One region of the Herpetosiphon gulosus genome, then DNA from elsewhere that is predicted to be linked to it. Evidence: a T-box and tRNA genes for the amino acid it is inferred to sense, from the RefSeq annotation. Region 1 holds a T-box; the other holds one or more tRNA genes.
The links. A T-box is a leader RNA that pairs with one kind of tRNA and senses whether it is charged. The one in region 1 lies ahead of trpS (tryptophan--tRNA ligase), so its partner is inferred to be a tRNA-Trp.
Positions count from the first base shown of each region.

Region 1 (10,956 bases):
TCTGGCTGAGGGCTTGGCGGCGTTACGAGCCGCCGATGTGCCAACCTGCTCGTATATTAGTAACCCCAAAGCCCCCGATGTAACAGGTTTAGCACGACTGATTGCCTGTAAAGGAACTCCTAGCCCGCCTGAAAATCCGGTTGATCCTTACCCTGGTTTGAATGATAGTAAGTTGTTTGGCTATGGACGACTGAAAAGCGGCCAACGCAGTGCGATTTTTAAAAGCCTCTCCAAAATTAATGTTGAAGAATATGGCGAACACGCGATTTATTTCTTCTATTTAAATGTTGGCGCTGAATTAGCACGGATCGAGATGCCCGAATGGGTGGCGCAACGCCCCGAATGGGTTGATTTGATTCACGCAGTAGCGTATGATCAAGCGCATCGTGGTGGTGGCTATCCGGTGGCTTTAGCACGAGCGCATGAGCAAGCCGTGGTGCGCGAAAGCGATCGCCGGGTGTTTCGCCAGATGATCGAGCAAGCGCTGTGGCATGCCCGTTTGAACAATGGCTCATCATTAAAACAAGATGCCAAAGCCCAAGTGCGGGTTTAACTCTTTTAGCTATAGCCTATCCTCGATAGCCTATACCCAACGCATATGACAGAACAACGAATTGGTGAAGTGATCGAAGCAAGCTCGACCCAATGGACAACCGGAGCCTATGAATTATTGAATGCGCCGCCATTTGGCTCGTTGATCAAGGCTGGTTGCTATGACAACGATTTATGCATTTATGGCTTAGTCTATGATATTCGCACAGGCAGCCGTGATCTTGGCGGCAAGGCCATGGTGCGTGGTGGGCGGCGCTACGATGGCAGCGAGTTCTACGATGGCCAAATTTATAGCGAACATCCTGATCTAGCGGCGGTGCTACAAACCGAGTGGAGTGCTTTGGTGATTGGCTATGAGCGAGCAGGCCGGATTATTCACTATCTGCCGCCGCAACCGCCAACTGTGCACTACAGCGTGCATTTATGCGATGATGACACAGTGCAGCGTTTTACCCAGCATTGCGATTTCTTTCGCATGGTGTTGCATGCCAATTTGCCGATTGCTGATGAATTGCTGGGCACGGCAATTCGCCATGCGGCAGCGCTACAAGACAATCGGCGTGAATATGAATTGTATGCAGGCCGTGAATTAGCGCGGTTGTTGCGCGATGACTATGATCGCTTGCGCGTGTTGGTGCGAATGTTGACTAGTTAGGAGCCGATTATGCCAAATTTGATTGTCAATGGTCGTGAGTATCGCAGTGTTGATGAAATGTCCACCGAGGATCGCCAACTCTATCAACAAACCATGGGCTTGTTGGGCGATCACGATGGCGATGGCGTGCCCGATATTTTCAATCAACCTGGCAAGGTTCAAGCAGTCAATCTCAATCAACAGCAGATCAATCTGACAAATGGAGCCAACGATCAACTTAAGCAAGTGTTTGTTGATCGTGATGGCAATGGTATTCCTGATATCCTTGAAGGCCAAACCAATTTCGGCAACCCTCAAAGCAATTTTGGTAATCCTCAAACCACCAATAGTTCGACTACTTGGAAAACCGCTGCCCCAACCGCCGATCCGCTTGGTGGTTCGCCCTTGCCTTGGAACCAACCCCAACAAAACAATGGCTTTATGCTTGGTTTAGTGGTTGGCGGGGTGGTGATTGGAGCCGCTTTATTGATTTGGCTTTTGTTGCTGTAGCAATGTTAAGCAAACAACCATCCTCAGTTGCTGAGAATGGTTGTTGAATCAACTTAATTTAGTTGTGGAAGCGCACGACGTTGAAGGGCAAATCATCAAGGCCGCGCAAAATCAGGGTTTCGTTGACCAAATCGCTAGGCAGAATTTCGGCCACGCCTGGCGCTTCGAGCACTTGCTGAGTCACCACCAACTCGGCATAATTGGCGCTCGATTGCACTCGTGCTGCCGCATTGACCGTTGTGCCAAAGTAATCCAGCCGATCGTTTAATGTTACGGCGAGGGTTGGCCCAGCATGCACGCCAACTTTGAGCGTCAAACGCTCATCATCGCCTAGTTCACGGTCGATATTAAATTGCTCAATTGCTGCTAAGGCATTTTGGCCAGCCTTGACCGCTGCCGCGCCATCAACGAACACTGCCATAATTGCATCGCCAATGGTTTTGACCACCGCGCCACCTGCTTGATCGACCACATTAAACAAGATGTTGAAGTGTTCGCGCACCAAGCTATAGGCCCGTGGATCGCCTTTACGCGCATATAAGGCGGTTGAGCCACCAAGATCGGTGAACATCAAGGCGGCCCATTTGATTTGGAAGCTTTCGCCATCGGGCAATGGTTCGTCGATAAACAAATCGCGGAAGGCTTGTACGGTCAATAATTCGTGCGAGGTTGTTACGCCCAAGCGTTGATCAACTTCTTCGCGCCATGGAGCATTCTCGATGCCTGCTGGCAAACTGCGCACCTGCGCCGCCACTGTGAAGGTGACATGAATGCCTTCATCGAGCTTGGCGGGGAAATTATCGCGGCACATGGCACAATATTGTTGTGAATGCGCTTGAGTCAATTTATCAAAAGCATGAGCTTGATAGCCGCAATAAATGCAACGGGCTTCCCAATTTAGGTCAAATAAGCCAACGCGCACTGCTGCGGCCATCAATTGTAGGCCCGTCCGCCGCGAAAGCCCTAACGCTTCGGCCAAATATGCTGGATTAAAGCGATAGAGCATTGCACCTGGTGCTGTATCCACTATGCTGGTGAGAGCAGTGCGAACTGTTGCAGCTACGCCATAGTTAGCCAATTCTGCGACCAACGTGCTACTTGATGTTGAATGTTGTTCTTCGTTCAAAGCCATACCATAGCCTCCTAGATACCTATAAAATTGTAGCACTGTCTGGTCGCAATGGGCAGCCCAAATCGAAATAGTTGCTAAACGCTGCGAGCTGCCCCACGCGATTCGATGTAGCTCAGCGATTGATGGCGGAAGTAGGTATCATACAAATCGGCATAATGCCCGCCTTGCTGCATCAGCTGATCATGGTTGCCTTCTTCGATAATTTGGCCTTGATTCAGCACAATAATTCGATCGGCTGAGCGCACGGTTGAAAGGCGGTGGGCAATCAAAATCGCTGTCGAGCGCGAAAGAATCAAATCCATGGCTTGCTGAATTTGGGTTTCAGTAAATGGGTCGATGCTGGCAGTTGCTTCATCGAGAATAAAGATCGCTGGTTGGGCCGCCAAGACCCGTGTCAAGGCCACCAACTGGCGTTGACCAAGCGAGAGTTTATTGCCGCGCTCGCCAACGTGCGATTGCAAGCCTTGGGGCAAGGTTTCCAGCCATTCGCCGCCACCAATTTGGTTGGCAACTGCTTCAAGCTCAGCATCGCTCAGTTGGGGCGCTGCATAGCGAATGTTATCGGCAACTGTGCCATCAAACAAAAACGGGGTTTGGGTCACAATTCCCAATTGCTGGCGATAGCTGCGCAAATCCAAGCTGCGAATATCATGGCCATCAACGGTAATCTTGCCTGATTGAAACTCGTAGAAACGGGTGATCAATTTGGCGATACTCGATTTGCCAGCACCTGTATGCCCGACCAAGGCAATGCTCTCGCCTGGCGCAATCGTCAGGCTAAAATCGTTCAGTACAGGCTCTTTGCGCCCATAGCGGAACTCAACATGATCGAACACAATTTCGCCACGCAAGCGTTTGGTAGTTTGCTGATCGTGTTGTTTGACGCTATGTTCAGCATCAATCAAGGCAAAAATTCGCTCAGCTGCCGCCAAGCCAGCCTGAAATTGGCTCCAAAAAGCCGAGATGTTCAGCAAAGGAAACCAAAAGAGATCAACCGAGCGCACAAAGACATACCAAGCCGCCAAGCTAATTGTGAGATCGATCACCGACAAGCCGCCCCAATAAATTAAGGCCGCTGTGCCAAAGCCAGAAACAATGTTCAGCGTCGGAAACACATTTGAGAGCACAAAGCCGCGCCGCAAATTGACCCCATACGATTGTTGGTTGATCTCGCTGAATTCGCCATAAATGCGGGCTTCTTGGCGAAAATTCTTGGCGATGCTAATCCCAGTCACAGCTTCTTGAATTGAGCTATTGACCTCACCCAGCACCTGAAAGCCTTTGCGGGTGACAAAACGCGCTAACCGCCGAAAGCCCAAAGCCAAGCCAATCACAATCGGGGTGAAGCCAATAATGCCCAAGCTGAGCGGCACTGAAACGCTGAGCAAATAGATCAACAAGGCAATTACGGTGAGCACCTGGCTGACGATTTCGATGATCAAGCGTGAAACTTGGGCAAATTCTTGGGTATCCGAGGTGATGCGGCTGATGATTCGGCCTGAACGCAGTTCATCAAAAAACGATAAATCATGGCTAATGGCCGCGTTAAAGGCATCATTGCGTAAAGCGCTAATCACATCGGCCACAATTTGAGCGGTCATGCGTTGGCGCAACCAGCCCATGGCCCATTGCAGCACCCCAAAAACCACCCCACCACTGGCGAGCAACCAGATAAAATTCCAATCAGGGTTGGCTTCGCCAATCCGCTGAACGGCTTGGGCTACCAAAAATGGCGGGATGGTATTGAGCAAGCCCAAGCCACAAATTAGGGTGATGGTCCAAAATGCGGTGCGCCGATGAGCACGAAAATAGCTCAACATGCGCCCCATTAATTCGCGGTCGCCATACTGACGATCATAATTTTCGGTATCTAATCCTGCAAACATAAGCACCTTTTTGGAAAGGATGAAGGATGAGGGATGAGGGATGAAAAATCAAACCCTTTCTTCATAATTCACCTTCATAATTCATAATTTGGCAAAGATTGCCCGATAGGCTTCGGATTGCTGCATGAGATCTTCGTGCGTGCCAACGGCGCTGATTGTACCTTTGCGAATCACGATGATCAGGTCGGCCCAGCGAATTTGCGAAAGCCGATGGGTAATCAAAATTGTGGTGCGATCTTGCGAGGCTTGTTCAATCGCTTGTTGAATCCGATCTTCAGTTGCGCTGTCGATCGCGCTGGTCGAATCATCAAGCACCAAGATTGTGGGATCGGTCAAGAAAGCCCGCGCCAAAGCCAAGCGTTGGCGTTGCCCCCCAGAGAGCGTTACGCCGCGTTCACCGATGATCGTATCGTAGCCATCGGCGAGCCGCCCGATAAAATCGTGGGCTTGCGCCGCTTTGGCGGCTTCGATAATTTGCGCGCGGGTGGCATTAGGCACACCAAAACCAATATTATCGGCAATTGAGCGCGAAAACAAGAAAATATCTTGCTCGATGATCGAGATTTGGCGACGCAAAGCTGCTAAATTCCAATCGCGCACATCAACGCCATCGATCAAAATGCGGCCTTCGCGGGTATCGTAGGTGCGGTTGAGCAATTTGGTGAGCGTGGTTTTGCCTGCGCCAGTTTGGCCGACTAAGGCTACAGTTTGACCAGGTGCAATTCGAAAACTGACTTTTTGTACCGCATCAACCTCGCTATGATAGCCAAACGCCACATTTTCAAAGACAATTTCGCCGCGCATTGGCTCGGCATAGCCTTGGGCATTTTCATCAAGCTCGGTTTCGGTGGTAATTAATTCCAAAATCCGTCGCCCACCTGCGAGGCCGCTCGAAAGCTGCGAGTAGGCAAATTGGGCGGTAAAAGTTGGGAAGCCAAACAACAGCAACAGGCCATTGAATGAAACCACATCGCCAACATTAATCAGGCCATTGCGAAAAAGAATTAGGCTATGAATAAAGCCCAAGCCTTGGCCTAAACCAAGCAATAAGACTGGCAAAAAGACCGCTTCCACATTGCCTTGAGCCACAAAGGCATTACGCCATTTGGTCACGGCAGCCCGAAAACGATTACGCTCACGCTCTTCTTGGGCGGTAGCTTTGACCGTTTCTACGCCATCGATTGCTTCGGCCAAGGTGGCGTTGAGTTCACCAAAACTTTGGCGCACTGCCGTGGTGACAGGCTTGAGTTGACGTAAATAATGCCAAACCAACAGCCCATAAAACACCAAATAGAGAATTGGCACAACCAGCAGTTGCGGGTGGGGCGAGGCAATCAGCGGCATAATTAAAAACATTGCCGAGCCGACCACCAAGTTGACCCCAGGATTGAGCATCAAGTTCATTTCGCGCACATCGTTGGTGGCGCGGGCCATCACATCGCCAGTTGGTTGGCTATCGTGGAAGGCCATACTTTTGCCCAATAAACTGGTGTAGAGTTCATCGCGCACATCGCGTTCGAGCCGTTGGCCGATCACTTCTGAGGAGAAATTGCGCAATAACTGCACAAATGCTCGCAAAAATTGCCCGCCAACAATTAGCAGAGCTGCCCACCACAAGCCATTTTTATCGCCAGCTTTAACTGCCTCGAAGGCTTGGCCCGTGACGACTGGCACTTGGGCGGCGAATAATGCATTGCCAAATGCCCCAATAAATAGCCCGATTATCCACCAAAGATTGCGCCGCGCGTGCGACCAAACCCAGCGCAACGGCGTTGAACGATTGATCTTCCACGATCGTTCAACCACAAATTCACTATTCGAAAGCGCCATGAAATCCCTTTCCAGTTGGAAGCGTCTGCTGGATATTTTACCATTGAAACACTGTTGCTACTGCCCTACTTATGACTGATTGCACATAAGATGATAAATTTTGGACGAGGGGTTAGGGTTTAGTTGTCAGGGGCTGGTACGATAGATCAAAGAGCATAGAACATAGGGATTGAGGAACTGCTACTAGGGTCGGTTTAGGGATCAGGTGTTGAGCATAGCAGCATAATCAAACAAAGCTGTGGCAATCTGTGGCAAAAAAATTAACCTTCGTGCTCTTCGTGTCCTTCGTGGATCGGTATTTCGGCGGATTGACAAGCAAGCACAGGCTGAATAGAATAGCCAACAATTGAAAACGACGTTGACGCGGAAGAGTAAGCAAAAGCGCACTTGTCCAGAGAGTTATCCCTTGGCTGCGAGGATAATCAAGCTGTCTTTGCTGAATGGCCCGCTGAGTTGCTCACCAAATCTGGGTTGCTACCTGGTAGTAGGCTGAGCCGTGATTGCCTCCGTTAGCGGGCTACGAGCGCGTAACTATTATGATGGTTGCGAATTCGGGTGGTACCGCGAGAATCAAGCCGTCTCTCGTCCCGTATGTGGATTCGAGAGACGGCCTTGTTTTAGTTAGACGGAGTACAGCATTATGAGTTCGTTACCACGAGTTTTTTCGGGCATTCAACCATCAGGCAACTTACACCTTGGCAACTATTTGGGGGCGATTCATACCTGGGTGCAAGAGCAAAATCAATACGATAATTTCTTCTGTATCGTCGATCTCCATGCGATCACCGTTCCGCAAGATCCAGCCGAGTTGCGCAAAAATGTGCGCGATTTAGCGGCGTTGTATTTGGCGGCAGGCATTAGCCTTGAGCATGCCACAATTTTTGTTCAATCGCATGTGCCAGCTCATGTTGAGTTAGGTTGGATTTTAAATTGCCAAACACCCTTGGGCTGGTTGAATCGTATGACCCAATTTAAGGATAAATCGCAAAAGCAAGAAACCGTAGCGGCTGGCTTGATGAATTATCCTACCTTGATGGCTGCCGATATTTTGCTCTACGATACCCAAGTTGTGCCCGTTGGCGATGATCAACGGCAGCATATTGAGCTAACCCGCGATATTGCCGAGCGCTTTAATCATCTCTATGGCGAAACCTTTGTGATTCCCGAGGCCTTGATTCGGCCTGTGGCGGCGCGGGTGATGGGCTTGGATGACCCAACCCAAAAGATGAGCAAGAGCAATAAAGCAGCCAATCATTCGATTCCTTTGTTGAGCGATTTGAAGGCAACCCGTAAAGCAATTATGCGGGCGGTCACCGATTCGGGCAGCGAGATCAAATTCGACGAAACCCGACCTGGGGTCAACAATCTTTTGGGGATTTACCAAGCCTTGACTGGTAAGGATAAAGCCACGATTGAGGCTGAATTTGAAGGCCAAGGTTATGGTAAGCTCAAGGGTGCGGTTGCCGATGTGGTGATTGCAACCTTGGAGCCATTGCAACAACGCTACAACCAGCTCACCGCTGATCCAGCTGAACTCGATGGGATTCTCAAACGCGGCGCTGAACGGGCTGCCGAAGTTGCCAATGCTACCTTGTTGCGGGCCTATCAACAACTTGGGCTGCGCTAATTTTTAAGGGTTTAGTTTTTGATCCACGAAGGACACGAAGAGCACAAAGCGGGTGGGCTATAGGCTTTTAGAATGATTTATATCATTAAGAGCGATCAGCATGCCCTCACCCCCAGCCCCTCTCCCACTGCGGCGGGCGAGGGGAGCACTCCGAGAGCAATTCCCCCTCGCCTCGCGTGCGGGAGAGGGGGCTAGGGGTGAGGGATTGTCATCATTGCAATGTCTCAAAATGTTCCGATAGCCTCCAGCCTTACTTCGTGTCCTTCGTGCTCTTCGTGGATCAAATTACGGCAGCCATTCAATGATTGAGCCATTGACGAAAGGCGCGGCGGCTTGGCCCGAGCCAATTTCATAGATAAATGTGCCTTGGCCAATCGTTTCGTAGGTGACATAACGGCGATCGGGTGACCACTTGCCCCAAACCCGAATTTCATACGAGCCGCCGCTGCTGGGTGGAGCTACCAACTCCTTATCGCCAGTGTCGGCATTGATCAGCAGCAACGAGCCATCGTTATAATTATCGAGCATATACCAATTGGCATCGGGCGAAATTCCGCTCAGGTAAAAATCGCCAATTTTTTGCAGGGTTTCAACCTCGCCCGTGGCTGGGTCGAGCAAACAAACCCCACGATCAAAGTTTGAACGATCGCAAAAATCGTCATAGATAATTTTGCTATCTTTGGTCCACCACGCATCAGAAGTAAACACATCGGCGAGTTTGGTCTGATTACTGCCATCAGCATTAATCACATTGAATTCGATGCCATCCTGGCCTGCAGCAAACAAAATTGTTTGATTATCAGGCGACCAACTCAAGGGATCGAAATCAATCAAGCCAGTGGTTGTCAGTTGTTTTTCGCTATTGCTGGCCAGATCAAAAACATACAGATTTTGATCTTCCTTGGTTTCAAAATCGATGTCACTGGTAACAAAGGCAAACTTGCTGCTATCAGGCGACCAGCTCAAGCTTTGGGGTGCGAGATCCTGCAATTCAATCACGCTACGGATATTCGTGCCATCACCATCAGCTAAATAAATGCTAGTTTTTGCGCCGTCGCGTACAAAAAAGGCCATGCTTTGGCCATCAGGCGACCAACTCAATAAATCGTTGTAATAGGCCTGTCCGCCAAGATCAAGCGGGCTGACTGAGCCAGTGCTCATGGTTTGGCGCACCAATTCAAAGCTATCATCAAGATAAATCAGCTCGCCAGAGAGATCAGTTGGGGCGCTACCACCAGCCGCTTGAGTTGGCAAATCATTGGATTCATTGGTTGGCGTTGGCTGATCGACTGGATCACTTTGGCCTTGGGTTGGCTCGACAGTTGGCTCATTGGTTGGTTCGACCAGTGGATCGCCAGCGACTTGTTCGGTTGGTTCGGCGATTTTAGTTGGAATCGGTGTCCAGGTTGGGCCAGTCGCAACATTGCCACTTTCGCCGTTGTTTGAATCATTGTTGCCGAGGAAATAATACGCCCCAGCACCGCCCCCAACCAACAGCAAGGCCAAGCCACCGCCAATTAACCAACGCCCAAGGTTATTCGATTTTGCCGAAGGTTGGGCATAGTTGGGTTGTGCAGGCGGAGTATATTGAGGCAGCGGAAAATTGGGCTGGGTTGATGGCCCCTGCCCATAACTGGTTGAGCTAGTAGGGCTTTGGTAGTTGTTAACAACTTGGGTTGGTGGATCATTCAGTGGTTGCGTGCCGCTCCGCCGTGGCGCATACGGCGAATCATCATGATCGCTGCCACTTGGCAAGGGCTGCGAACCAAAAACCCCGCTGCCTAGCACTTGGGTTGATTGACCTGCGGCAGGCTGCCGCGAGCCACATTCAGAACAATAGACCGAGCCATCGGCAAGCGCGGCTCGACAAACTACACACGATTGAGCCATAACTACTCCTTACACATTGGCTTCGCTCGAAGCCGCTCCGCTACATTTGCACTCCCAATACATCTGCAACGGTGAAAATATCTTTATCGCCCCGCCCCGACAGATTGACCAAAATAATGCTTTCTTTGCTCATGGTGGGGGCTAAACGCACAGCTTCGGCAATCGCATGCGACGATTCCAAGGCTGGGATAATGCCTTCGGTTCGACAGAGCAGCTGAAAGCCATTCAAAGCTTCTTCGTCGGTTGCATAGGTATAGAAAGCCCGTTCTTCATCGTGAAGCCACGCATGCTCTGGGCCTACAGCAGCATAATCGAGGCCAGCAGAAATGCTATGGGTATTGGCAATTTGACCATCGCTATTTTGCAGCACATACGAACGGGTGCCTTGGAAAACGCCCAAACGCCCACCTGCAAACCGTGCCGCATGGCGACCAAGCTCAATCCCATGGCCACCTGCTTCAACCCCCCGCAGATCAACATGTTCATCGTTGATAAAGGCGTGGAACATGCCGATGGCGTTTGAGCCGCCGCCAACACAGGCAATAATCGTGTTGGGCAATTTGCCAGTTGCCGCTAAAATTTGCTCGCGGGCTTCGATTCCAATAATGCTTTGAAATTCGCGTACCATCAGCGGGTAGGGGTGTGGCCCAAGCGCCGAGCCAAGCAAATAATATGAATCAGGGTTGCTGACCCAATCGCGCATGGCTTCGTTGACTGCATCTTTGAGGGTTTTCGAGCCAGTGCTGACTCCATGTACATCGGCTCCCAACAGGCGCATGCGAAAAACATTGGGCTTTTGGCGCTCCATATCTTCAGTGCCCATATAGACCACACATTGTAGCCCAAGCAGGGCACAAACGGCGGCGGTGGCAACGCCATGCTGGCCTGCGCCAGT
Region 1 covers NZ_BAABRU010000011.1:21,642-32,597, forward strand. The annotation lists gene ABEB26_RS15545 (DNA double-strand break repair nuclease NurA) at 1-553, shown strand, start outside; gene ABEB26_RS15550 (hypothetical protein) at 599-1,207, shown strand; gene ABEB26_RS15555 (hypothetical protein) at 1,217-1,696, shown strand; gene ABEB26_RS15560 (adenylate/guanylate cyclase domain-containing protein) at 1,755-2,828, opposite strand; gene ABEB26_RS15565 (ABC transporter ATP-binding protein) at 2,903-4,714, opposite strand; gene ABEB26_RS15570 (ABC transporter ATP-binding protein) at 4,796-6,544, opposite strand; T-box leader at 6,894-7,137, shown strand; gene trpS (tryptophan--tRNA ligase) at 7,185-8,171, shown strand; gene ABEB26_RS15580 (hypothetical protein) at 8,457-10,061, opposite strand; gene trpB (tryptophan synthase subunit beta) at 10,102-10,956, opposite strand, start outside.

Region 2 (10,956 bases), on a different contig from region 1:
GCAGATGTATTAGAAATTATATAGTTATTATCTAATATCCAATTAAATACATATTTTCTTCTAGAAAAATGTAATAATGTGCAATTACCTTCTAATGATCTGCCATATAAACCTCCGACATAATAGCACATATAGTTAGTTTTATTATATATTTCTTTGTTTATTATATCGTCAAGATTTACGATACTGGGCGAAAAATAAGATATAATATGTTTAAATATATTTGAATAATGATTAATTAAATCCCCGGATTCTATATGATTAATTGTTATTTCTCTATTTTTATATATATATTCTCCATTTTCATTAATAATTTTGTCATCAATTAAATATTTACTTATTTGAATATTATTTGTTTGATTGAATAGTTTATATGCTAATTCGTCAATTCTTTTAATGTTAATGTAATCAGCGTCATAAATATCGAGATTCATCGAGGACTTATCAACTTTGTTTTTCTCAACAGCTAATTCCCATTCATATTTACTTTTTCTGATTTGATCTGAGGTTAATTTCATAGTTAGACTATATTGATGGGTTGAATGAGCGATATCATGACATGAAGGACAAAGTACTGCAAGATTATCATATGTATTATCTTGAGATTTTGAATACTCTATAATATGATGTATAATATAGTTTTTATTTTTATATCCTTGACAGCAACAACATATATATGAGTTTCTATTTAATAATTGATATATTGTATTTTCATCTATCTTTTTTCTTACTACAGCAATTTTTATAAATCTAGCGATGTTTTCGCTAATATTAAAATTAGTGATTAATTTTTTAATACTAGTTTTTCTAATAGTTGATATACGTAATTTTTTTGAAAGTAAATCTTCGGCTATATCACTACTTATTCCATATTGTAGATAAATATCAATATTTGACATATGTTGACCTCCTTGTCATATAATTTTTAGAATATAAATTGTGTCTAAATTTAGTAAGCAGTTTTTGACATATAGGCCTTATATGTTCCATCTTTACTCCTTTCGCGTTCCTTCGTGGATCATTTTATGGCTTTGGCTCGCGCCAGCGAGGCTTTAGCTTTGCATCTGCGCCATAAACAAACGGCCCAGGCGAATGATTGACATAAGCAGGTGGAACGTAATAACCTTGACTAGGATCGAAATTGGCTGGCATGTCTGGTGGTGGCGGCAATTCGTACATGCCAGGTCGCCGCATGACAATCCGAATTACTCCTACCAACAGCAAAAAGCCTGTTAGGTTGAACCAAAATAGAAAAGCATCAAGCTCTTTGGTTGAAAGCGCAATAATTAAGGTGGTGATCAAGAGGAAACTTGCGCCAAGCCCACCTATCAGTAACATTGCATTGATGCCTTGTTTGGATGGCTTGAGTGGTGATTTTGATCTGAACATGGTTTCTCCTCAATCGAATATATTCGCGATTATTTGATCGTTGTGCGATACACACTTTTGATTCGCGCAATATCGGCGTGCTGCTGAATTGACTGGCCGGATTGCTGGCGGTTGCGCTCTAAATAGTGTGAAATCAACGGTTCTTGCAAGTGATTAATCGCCAAATCAACTAAACGATAATTATACTCCAAGCCTTGGGCAAGGCTGGTCTGTCCAACCTTGCTAATCCCATTGCGGGTCAGATTAAGTTGGCGCATGCTGGTATTGCTAGGTAAAAGTTGGCTAATTAGTTGTGCGCCGCGATCACCAAGTTGGTTGGCTTGCGCTCCCAAGACCTTGGTTGAAGGAGCATAGCCCAGCTTAAATTGCTCAAGCCGTGGATGGGCAAAGGCCACTTCAAGTAAAGTTGCGCCACCTTCAAGGCCAATCCCGTTGCTGGAAAGCTCCAAAACGCGCAAAGTTTGATTGGCGGCTAATCCTTCGGCCAAAGTTTGTGCCCCGCGATTACCAAGTTGATTGACGCTCAAATACAATTCGCTCAGCTTGGGATTATGCCGAAGCAACTCGACAAGCAGTTCGGCGGCTTCTGGCTCAAGTTGATTGCCGCTGAGATAAATTCGTTCTAGGCTGCGGTTGGTGCGAATCAAGGCCTGCATAATCAATCCAAATCCATCCATGCCCAAATCGGTATTGACCAGATCGAGCGTGCGTAGATGCTGGTTGTGCTCAAGCAGGTTGGCGATCGCTTGTGCGCCTGCCAGGCCCAGCGGGTTACGCTTGAGCCAGAGACCATGCACATGGCGATTATTGCGTAGGCTTTGGCTTAATGCTTCAACGCCGCTGGCCTCAATTGCATTGCAGCCAAGATAGACAATTTTCAGTTCTGGGGTTTGCTCAATCAACTCAGCAACGGCCTTGGCTCCAGCATTGCCGATGCCATTTGTGCCCAGTAACAAGCTATTGATGGTGGTATTTTGAGCAAGGGCTTGGGCTACCAGTTGGCAGCCCTCAATCCCAAGTTGTTGTTTACATAAATCTAGGCGGCCATCGGGCAGCACTGTGCCACGCGGAAAGGTCGTAGCGCTGGTTACTGGCTGATTGTTGCTTAAATAGTCAAGCAATGGTTGTAGAACGGCCTGACTATCAAGCCGCTGAAGTGGCTGTTGAATTGGGCACAGCATTGGCTCGCTCATTGTGGCTCTCCCTTACCATGGATATGGTGCGTAATCTTTCAAAAAATGGCCAAACAATGGCTCGTCAGCGTGGTTAATCCCCTGGACAATTGGATCATAGATCCGCGCCATACCATCAATGGCATCGAGTGGCGGATAAAACCCTTGGGTTTGTTGTAACATCTGCTGCTTGGCATAAGGATTCTCATCGGTAATCCAGCCCGTATCAACGCTATTCATAAAAATGTCAGTTTGAGCGTAATCTTGGGCTGATGTACGGGTCAGCATATTCAGCGCCGCTTTGGCCATGTTGGTATGCGGATGCCGTGCAGTTTTGCTCGCTCGCTGAAATTGGCCTTCCATTGCTGAAACATTAATGATAAAGCGCCGTGCGAATGACGAACGTAGCAACAAGGGTTTTAGCTGGCTATTGAGCATAAATGGCGCAACCGCATTGATTAACTGAACCTCAAGCAACTCACGGGTATCAATTTGATCAAGCAGCAACGACCAACTATTGTGCTCGCGATAATCCAATGGCAAACCATCATAATCATGGTGAGTATGGTCGATCACATGCTGGCCTGCGCCCAGCAAGGCGTAATTTGATCCATGCTTGAGCCAATCCAAATGTTGTTGTTGATCATGTACCAACAAGGCTTGATCGTCATTGCTGGCTTGATATTCGGCTTCAACTAATGGCCGATAAAATTCGTAAGGCCGTTTAATTGTTTGAGCAGCATTGTTAATCAAGATGTCGATGCTTGGTTCAGTGGCATGCAAATGGGCAATAAATTGCTCGACTGCTGGCAGCATGCGCAAATCTAAGCCATAAATTTGCACGCGATCAAGCCATTCGTGGCTATCTAGCTCAGCTTTGAGGCGTTTAGCACAATCGTGAGCAAAGCGTGTGGTAACAATCACCCGTGCTCGATCGCGTAATAAACGTAACACCAATTGATAGCCAATTTTAATCCGGCCACCAGTCACCACCGCCACTCGCCCACTCAATTCGGCGCGTTGCTGGCGTTTACGATAATTTAGCTCAGCACAAGCAGGGCACAAGGCATGGTAAAAAAAGTGTAAGCTGGTATACGATTGTTTGCAAATGTAACAATGATTGGCTTGTTGCAGTTCGCTGGTTGGAGTACTTGGCAGTAACGGCGGCGAATTTTGGCCACGTTTCTGTTGCAGTAGAAGGCTTTGTTCTCTCAACTGTTGATCGTGGGCGACGATTTGTTGGCGTTTGCGATCGGATTTGGCTTTGCGGCCTTGTTTATAAATTTTGGCAACTAAGGATTTAAAGCGATCATGCTGATCGATTTGGGTAGGATCATCAGCAATCTGTTGCAAAATCGTCAGACAAAGCTCGATCTGTTCGGCTGAGAATTGTATACATGGACTCCTTTCGTGGGTAAACAAGCTAACATTTAGCCAAGCTAGGTACTGGATAGGCTTGCACTATCATCCCCACCGTGACAGGGTGATGCTTTTCATTAAGCGACAGCGCTAGCTTGGGTGAAATAGGTGGGGTTCGAACCCACATCCCCGAAGTTGGAGGTCAGTACTCTTCCAATTGAGCTACTATTTCACATTCTGCAATGATCCCAAAGCCACAAACCGGGCGGGTTTGCACCGCTATCTTTCCCGTCGCATGGGAATGCTTTTCATTAAGCGACGGTTTATGGTTTGGTTTGAAATAGGTGGGCCTCGAACCCACATCTTCGAATTAGAAGTCCGTCACTCTTCCAATTGAGCTACTATTTCAATGCTGATTATAACGCTAATTTTCCGCAGGGCATGCATCTTTAGGCGGGTTTAATCTACCTAATCAAGCGCTATAATGCTCTAAATCAACCCAAATGGAGGCCAATCATGGGAACTCGAACGCGAGCGACTGACGTGATGTGTCGCGTGACTAGCGATTTTGAATTGTTGAGTTTTGAGGCAACTGAATTTACTGCCGAGGAAGCCGCCGAAAAGCTCAATCTACCGCTCAATATGTTGTTTAAAACGTTATTGACCAAAGGCGAGAAAAAAGGCTATGTTTTGGCGGTTGTGCCAAGTGATCATCGCCTAAGCCTCAAGAAATTGGCCGATGCACTTGGCGATAAACGGGTTGAGATGGCTCCAATCGAGGAATTAACCCGCTTGACTGGCTATCTCAAAGGTGGGGTTTCGCCCTTAGGTACGCGCCGCGCAATGCCAGTTGTACTCGATTTTAGTGCCTTTCAGCATTCACGCATTAGCTTGAGTGCTGGTCAACGTGGCTTACAAATGTTGGTAGCCCCAAGCCATTTACAACAAGCGGCCAAAGCCCTCGTTGCCGATATTAGTGACAACGATAGCTAAAACAGCTATTAACAATGACAAATATTGACACATAGGCGTGTTAGACTGACAATCAGTAACGATAAACCTTGCAAACTCTTTGCAGGTATTGTCGAGCGATGTTGTTAAATGTTTCCCACGCTGGGAACTAGAAATGAAGCACGCATGTATACTCTCCTTGATCGTCCGTTGCACACCATTCCGTTTGTGTTGTTCGATATGGAAAGCACTGGCTTAGATGTTCAAATTGGGCATCGCATTTGTGAAATGGCGGCAATGCGCATTCAAGGTCGCGAGATTATTGATCGCTGTGAGTTTTTGGTAAATCCACAACGCGAAATTGATCCCGCTGCGTTTGCGGTAAACGGTATTAGTGCCGAAATGGTTGCCAATGCACCATCTTTTGGCGAAGTTTGGCCCAAAGTCAATAAATTATTTCACGAAGCGGTTTTAGTTGCTCATAACGCCTATTTTGATATTGGGTTTTTGACCAGCGAATTAGGTCGGATTAATGTATCGCCACTTGAAACACCAGTTATTGATACGTTGGCGTTGGCGCGGCGCTACATCACTGCCCGCCGCTACAATTTGACCTCGCTAGCAACCAATTTAGGCGAAAAAGCGCCCTCGCATCGTGCCATGAGCGATGTTGTGGCTTTGCGACCAGTTTTTGAGCATTTGCTGGATATTTTGTATCGCAAAGGTGTGCATACCTTGGCCGATTTGCTGCGAGCGCAGCGCGGCTTGTTGCCTGGCGACGAAGAAAGCCCCTTGATTCAAGAAATTTCGACGGCAATGACCAGCCGCCAAGCGTTGATGATCTCCTATCGCACTGCTGGCGGCGATCCGGTTGAGCGACGTGTGCTGCCGATGGGCTTGACAGTCGAGGGTAAACGCCACATTTTGCATGCCTACTGCTACTTGCGCAATGCTCAACGCATGTTTGCGCTCGACCGACTATCGATTGTCGAATTGTAACAAGTTGTTCTTGGTTGCCCGACTGTCAACAAACTAGCTTGGCTTGACCTTTATTGCTAGGGTGTTGACAGTTTGCAATTAGGAGGAACAATGAGCAGCAAGCAATTGACGTTAGTGATGGTCAACGAATCGCCGACTTTTGGCTCGATGATGGTCTATACCCAAAGTCCTGATCTTGGTGATTTGGCGGCCTATCGCTTTATCAACCAGCCAGTTCATCCTACAACCCAAGCAAGCTTTAGTTGGAACGATCAGGCCTATGGATTTACTTGGGTCCAAAATGTGGCTCCAGTTGATAACATTGGCATCACGACTAACTTGATTCAGCTGTGGCCTGCCGATGAGAGCCAAAACAACCAAGTGACCCTGACCCAAATCGACGATGCCTATACCTTCAAAGACCAAACTAAAGCTGAGATAGCAGGCTCGTTGGTGATTGTGCAAGATAGCACGGTCGGATCAAATGCGGTGCAAATAGGCGTGAGTTTTGCTGGTAGCCCAGTTTTTGTAGTTGCTTCCGAACCAAACGTGACCGCAACGTTTACCCCAAAGATTGATTATTGGATCGTGTTTGGCTATACAGTGGTTGAGAACGACATCATTATCAACACAACGACCAAGCCTCAACAGCTGGTTTTTCCATCAGGCTACGATACCATTACCGCCGTGCTGGATGCTGATTATCACTGGCAAATTAGCCCAAGCGCAGCGGTCGGTGGCAACCAAAATCAAGCCAGCGCCGAAACGCTGGAAATTGCCGCAAGCTAACGATTTGACAAAAACTGGCTGCTGGATATAATACACAACGTTGCACGGCGCATTCGTCTAGCGGCCTAGGACGTCACCCTTTCAAGGTGAAGATCACGGGTTCGAATCCCGTATGCGTCACCAAGACACTCGGTTTTGCCGAGTGTCTTTTTGTTTAAGCTCGTTTAAGTTTACCCAACGATTGAGGCAGTTTGGCTGGGTTGCAAAGTAATCACGGTGACTTCGGGCTTCGTGCCAAGCCGGAAGGGAATGCCCCAGTAATTTGTACCTGGATTGATGTAGAGTAGCGATTGCTCAAGCTGATAGTGACCCATGGCATGCTCCAAAAAGGCCGAGGCCATGCTCCAGCCAAGTTTGGGGATGGCAAATTGGCCGTAGTGGGTATGGCCGCTCAGGGTCAGTGGCACATTACGTTGGGCCAAGGCTGGCCAGAGCGCTGGGTTATGAGCTAAAACCACATGAAACTCGTTGGCTGGAACATCAGCTAAGGTTTTCGGGATATCGGGGGCCACGACTTCGCGACCTTGGGCCACATAGGTTCCAGCGGGATCGCCAGTGCCTGCTAGCCACCAACGCACGCCACGATAGTTAAAAGCTGTCGCTTGATTGACCAAAACTTTGATGCCCATAGCTTCTAAGCCAGATCGCACTCCATCCCAACCAGCATAGACATCGTGATTGCCAGCGATGGCGACAACGCCTAGAGGGGCGGAGAGTTGGCCAAAGGCTGCGGCAAATGGTTCAACGTCATCAACATAATCATCAACTTGATCGCCAGTCATTACAATCAGGTCAGGCTTGGCGGCTTCGATTGCGGCGACCACGTTACGCAAGTGGCGGCGTGAAGTATGTGGTCCGACGTGAGTATCTGAGATTTGCACAATTTTCAAGCCAGCTAATTCGTTGGGCAATTGGGGCAAATTGGCGGTCAATTCGCGCACGGCTAGGCGGCGTGAGCCAAAATAGGCCAAACCAATGCCTGTTAAATAGAGCAAACCAATGCCACCAGCCAAGCCACGCCCCAGCAAGCCACTGCTATGGAAGGGCAAGCCGATAATCAAACCAACCAAGCCACCGATTGCCATCAATGGCAATAGCAATTGGCTATACCAAAATGGTCGAAAGCCCCATAAGCGTAGATGCGCCGATGGCGCAACTGGCCCGCCAAACGAACGTGCCACAAAGAGCAAGGGAATGTAACTCAAGAGCGTCAAGCCAAGGATGCTCAGCCAGCCACCAGGTACGACACTGTAAAACACACTGCCAATAATTAGCCAGCACAGTGCCATCCAAGCCATAATGATGCTGGCAATTTTGCGTCGATTGAGCCGTTGTGATGGGCGAGCTTTCGGCAAGCTATCTGCCTCGGATGCAGCCATAGATATTCCTCTCGGTGATTGATTGCAGATCGTGGTGTGCCGATAAACAAGCACCTAAATAGTGTACTACGAGTTAGTAGTTTGCTAAGCTTTTTTTTGTAAACATCTATTGCAGCGGCGCTAAGCAATATTTAATTGCTACTTGACAAATTAAACTAGTTTTGCTATATTCATGTCAAACCTTCTCCTCTCTCTTCTCTCCCACAAGCGGCTCCATTTTGCGAGCCGTTTGTGGTTTTAGTCGTTTTTGGCATTATTGCTTCCTCAATTGTCCTACCCCCAAGGTTGAGGGCTTGAATCTTTAATCAGCGGTTTGGTAGTAATCCTTTTGGTAAGGCTGACCTAAGACAATAGGTCGTATCAGTAACCTAAATAGGTCTAGTACTTGGGGCAATTCTGGATCAAATATCACCCCTATGGGTTAGCATCCAAGGATTAACCGTTTAGCGAATAGGTGGTACTGAGATTCTGAGGCTAGAGCCATGTCCATTGCCGCATGTTCATGGCTATTCACGCGACCTCCTCAACCATGACACAACATAAGGGAGTAGAACGATGATTCTTGCACTTGATATTTCAGCCGCAAATTTGGGTATGGTTGTTTTCGAACGCGCTACCGCCCGAGTTATTGAACATGCCCACCTTGACCTTGATGCCCGCCGTTGTACCCCCAAGCAACGCATTATCCTCGCAGCCCAATCATGCCAACAATGGTTGCGCGATTATCCAAAATTGGTTGAATGTGTGATTAATGCGCCATTGCCTAAAACCCAGCCCGCTGATCTGATTGCCTGTCAACGGATTGTGGGAGCCTTGATTGGCTTGATTTATGGGACGGGCCTACCAGTTACGGAAATTTCGTTGGCTACGGCGAAACGCCAATTGATCGGCCATCAATATACCGATCGCGCTAGCCTCATGCTGGCGGCTGCAATGTATTTTGATGCAGACTACAGCGAATATGAAGCTAGCGCTCTGGCCTTGATTGTCGGCTACAATCAAGAATTATTCAAACGCAACAAGCAACAGGTTGCTGATATGCGCCATTTTGCCTTACTCAAAGCCTAGTTGGGTTTTATTGCCATTGGCAGGAAGATTTGGATGTCTTGTGGGCGACCATTGTCGATCCAACTTGACCAAACGCTCGTTGAGTCGGTCAGGAATGTTCGATAAAGCCTACCATCGAGCGCATTCGTGATGATTACCGTTCCCAAGCTTGAATAATGGGCTACTGCAACCCCCTTACCACTTGAGGGTGGGGTTGCTAGCGGCATAAATGTGCTCCAGCCTGATTCCCAGGTTCGATACCAAACGTCCCCCATGGTATCGGTAAACGCACAGGTTATTTTGCTGCCAGCTTGGTCATGACAATTCACTTGTTCGAATGGGCTGCCACTTGGCACGCCATCATCGACCCATGCACTCCAAACACCACTTTCGTAATAGCGACGATAGGCATGACCATCGTTGCCGATAGCAAACAGCAGAATACTATCAGCGTTGTAATTACTTGAAGCTAGGCCTTTAAATGGATGCCCATTGGTGAAGGCTCCAAGATCGCTCCACGTTGACCAACCACTGCCACTCCAAGTTTTTTGCCAAAGGTGGTTATCGCTAGCGCGAACAAAACAGCTAATGTTGTTGGCCGAGGCCGAGGTACAGCTCAATTCGTAAATATCCCACGAACTTGGCCCGCCTAAGCTGATCCAATCACTCCAAGTTGTGCCATTCCAGGTGCGTTGGTACAGATTGAAAAAATTACCATCCTTGCCACTCACAAAAATATCAATCGTTGTGTTATCACGGGCAACCGCCGAAACCCCACCACCTGTATCGATTGTGAAATCGGGAAAGCCTAAACCAACCCAATTGCCCCAACCAAGGCTACTTTGCCATGAATGTTGCCAAACTTGTTTATCATCGCCAACCACAAAGCAATCGATTCGATCAGTCGTAGGCGTGGCACAACTAATCGATCCTCTGGTAGCAATATCCAAAGCTTGCGGGCTGGCTCTGCTTGGGGTAATAGGCTGAACAAGCAATAAACCAACCAGCACGATTGCAATCAACGACCATTTCTTCAAACGCATGATGTTCCTCCGTAACCGCTGTCAACTTGTATAGTGGTAAGCCTAGTCGATTGGGGGTTGACACAATATGACAAAAATTGTCAAATAGCTGTAATTCCAGCAAGATTCAGGAGTGGTGATGAAAACACAGCGGTTAGAGGCGTTTAGTGATGGTGTACTCGCAATTATTTTGACGATTATGGTATTGGAGTTGAAGATTCCTCATGGCGATACTTGGGCTGATATACAACCGTTAGTGCCAGTGTTGCTATCGTACATTTTGAGTTTTGTCTATATTGGGATCTATTGGAACAATCATCATCATATGCTGCATGTGACTAAACAGGCCAATGGGGCAATGCTATGGGCTAATTTACACTTGTTGTTTTGGCTCTCGTTGGTGCCATTCACCACTGGCTGGATGGGTGAAAACCACTTTGCGGCTATTCCTACCGCCGCCTATGGGATTGTGATGTTGGGGGCGGCGCTGGCGTATTGGATTTTGCAACGCACGATTATTCGCAGCCAAGGCGCAAATTCTTCACTGGCAAAATTGATCGGGCGTGATCTTAAAGGCAAACTCTCGCCCTTGCTCTATATTTTAGCAATTGGCTGTGCCTTTATTCATCCAGCCTTAGCGGGCTTTTTCTATGTGGCAGTAGCAATTATTTGGCTCTTACCTGATCGCCGAATTGAGTTGCATCTCTCTGAGATTGAGGATTGAAAATAAGCTTAGAACACAATCCGATCATCATGAACATTAATATAGCCATCAGAATAATGGGTCAGCACCAAACACCGAATTGTTTGCTGATCGGCGATGCTAATTTGGTGGCCTTGGGTTTGTTGCGCAAGTAAAAATTCGAGCAA
Region 2 covers NZ_BAABRU010000015.1:57,691-68,646, reverse strand. The annotation lists gene ABEB26_RS19395 (HNH endonuclease) at 1-899, opposite strand, end outside; gene ABEB26_RS19390 (hypothetical protein) at 1,024-1,389, opposite strand; gene ABEB26_RS19385 (leucine-rich repeat domain-containing protein) at 1,419-2,582, opposite strand; gene ABEB26_RS19380 (SDR family NAD(P)-dependent oxidoreductase) at 2,595-3,914, opposite strand; tRNA gene ABEB26_RS19375 (tRNA-Trp) at 4,081-4,152, opposite strand; tRNA gene ABEB26_RS19370 (tRNA-Arg) at 4,257-4,328, opposite strand; gene ABEB26_RS19365 (aminoacyl-tRNA deacylase) at 4,437-4,913, shown strand; gene ABEB26_RS19360 (exonuclease domain-containing protein) at 5,058-5,870, shown strand; gene ABEB26_RS19355 (hypothetical protein) at 5,961-6,638, shown strand; tRNA gene ABEB26_RS19350 (tRNA-Glu) at 6,685-6,761, shown strand; gene ABEB26_RS19345 (metallophosphoesterase) at 6,809-8,017, opposite strand; gene ABEB26_RS19340 (hypothetical protein) at 8,573-9,085, shown strand; gene ABEB26_RS19335 (DUF8189 domain-containing protein) at 9,082-10,107, opposite strand; gene ABEB26_RS19330 (TMEM175 family protein) at 10,226-10,810, shown strand; gene ABEB26_RS19325 (hypothetical protein) at 10,819-10,956, opposite strand, start outside.
Region 2: it has a tRNA-Trp gene. The T-box ahead of trpS (tryptophan--tRNA ligase) is inferred to sense a tRNA for this amino acid. The anticodon was not compared.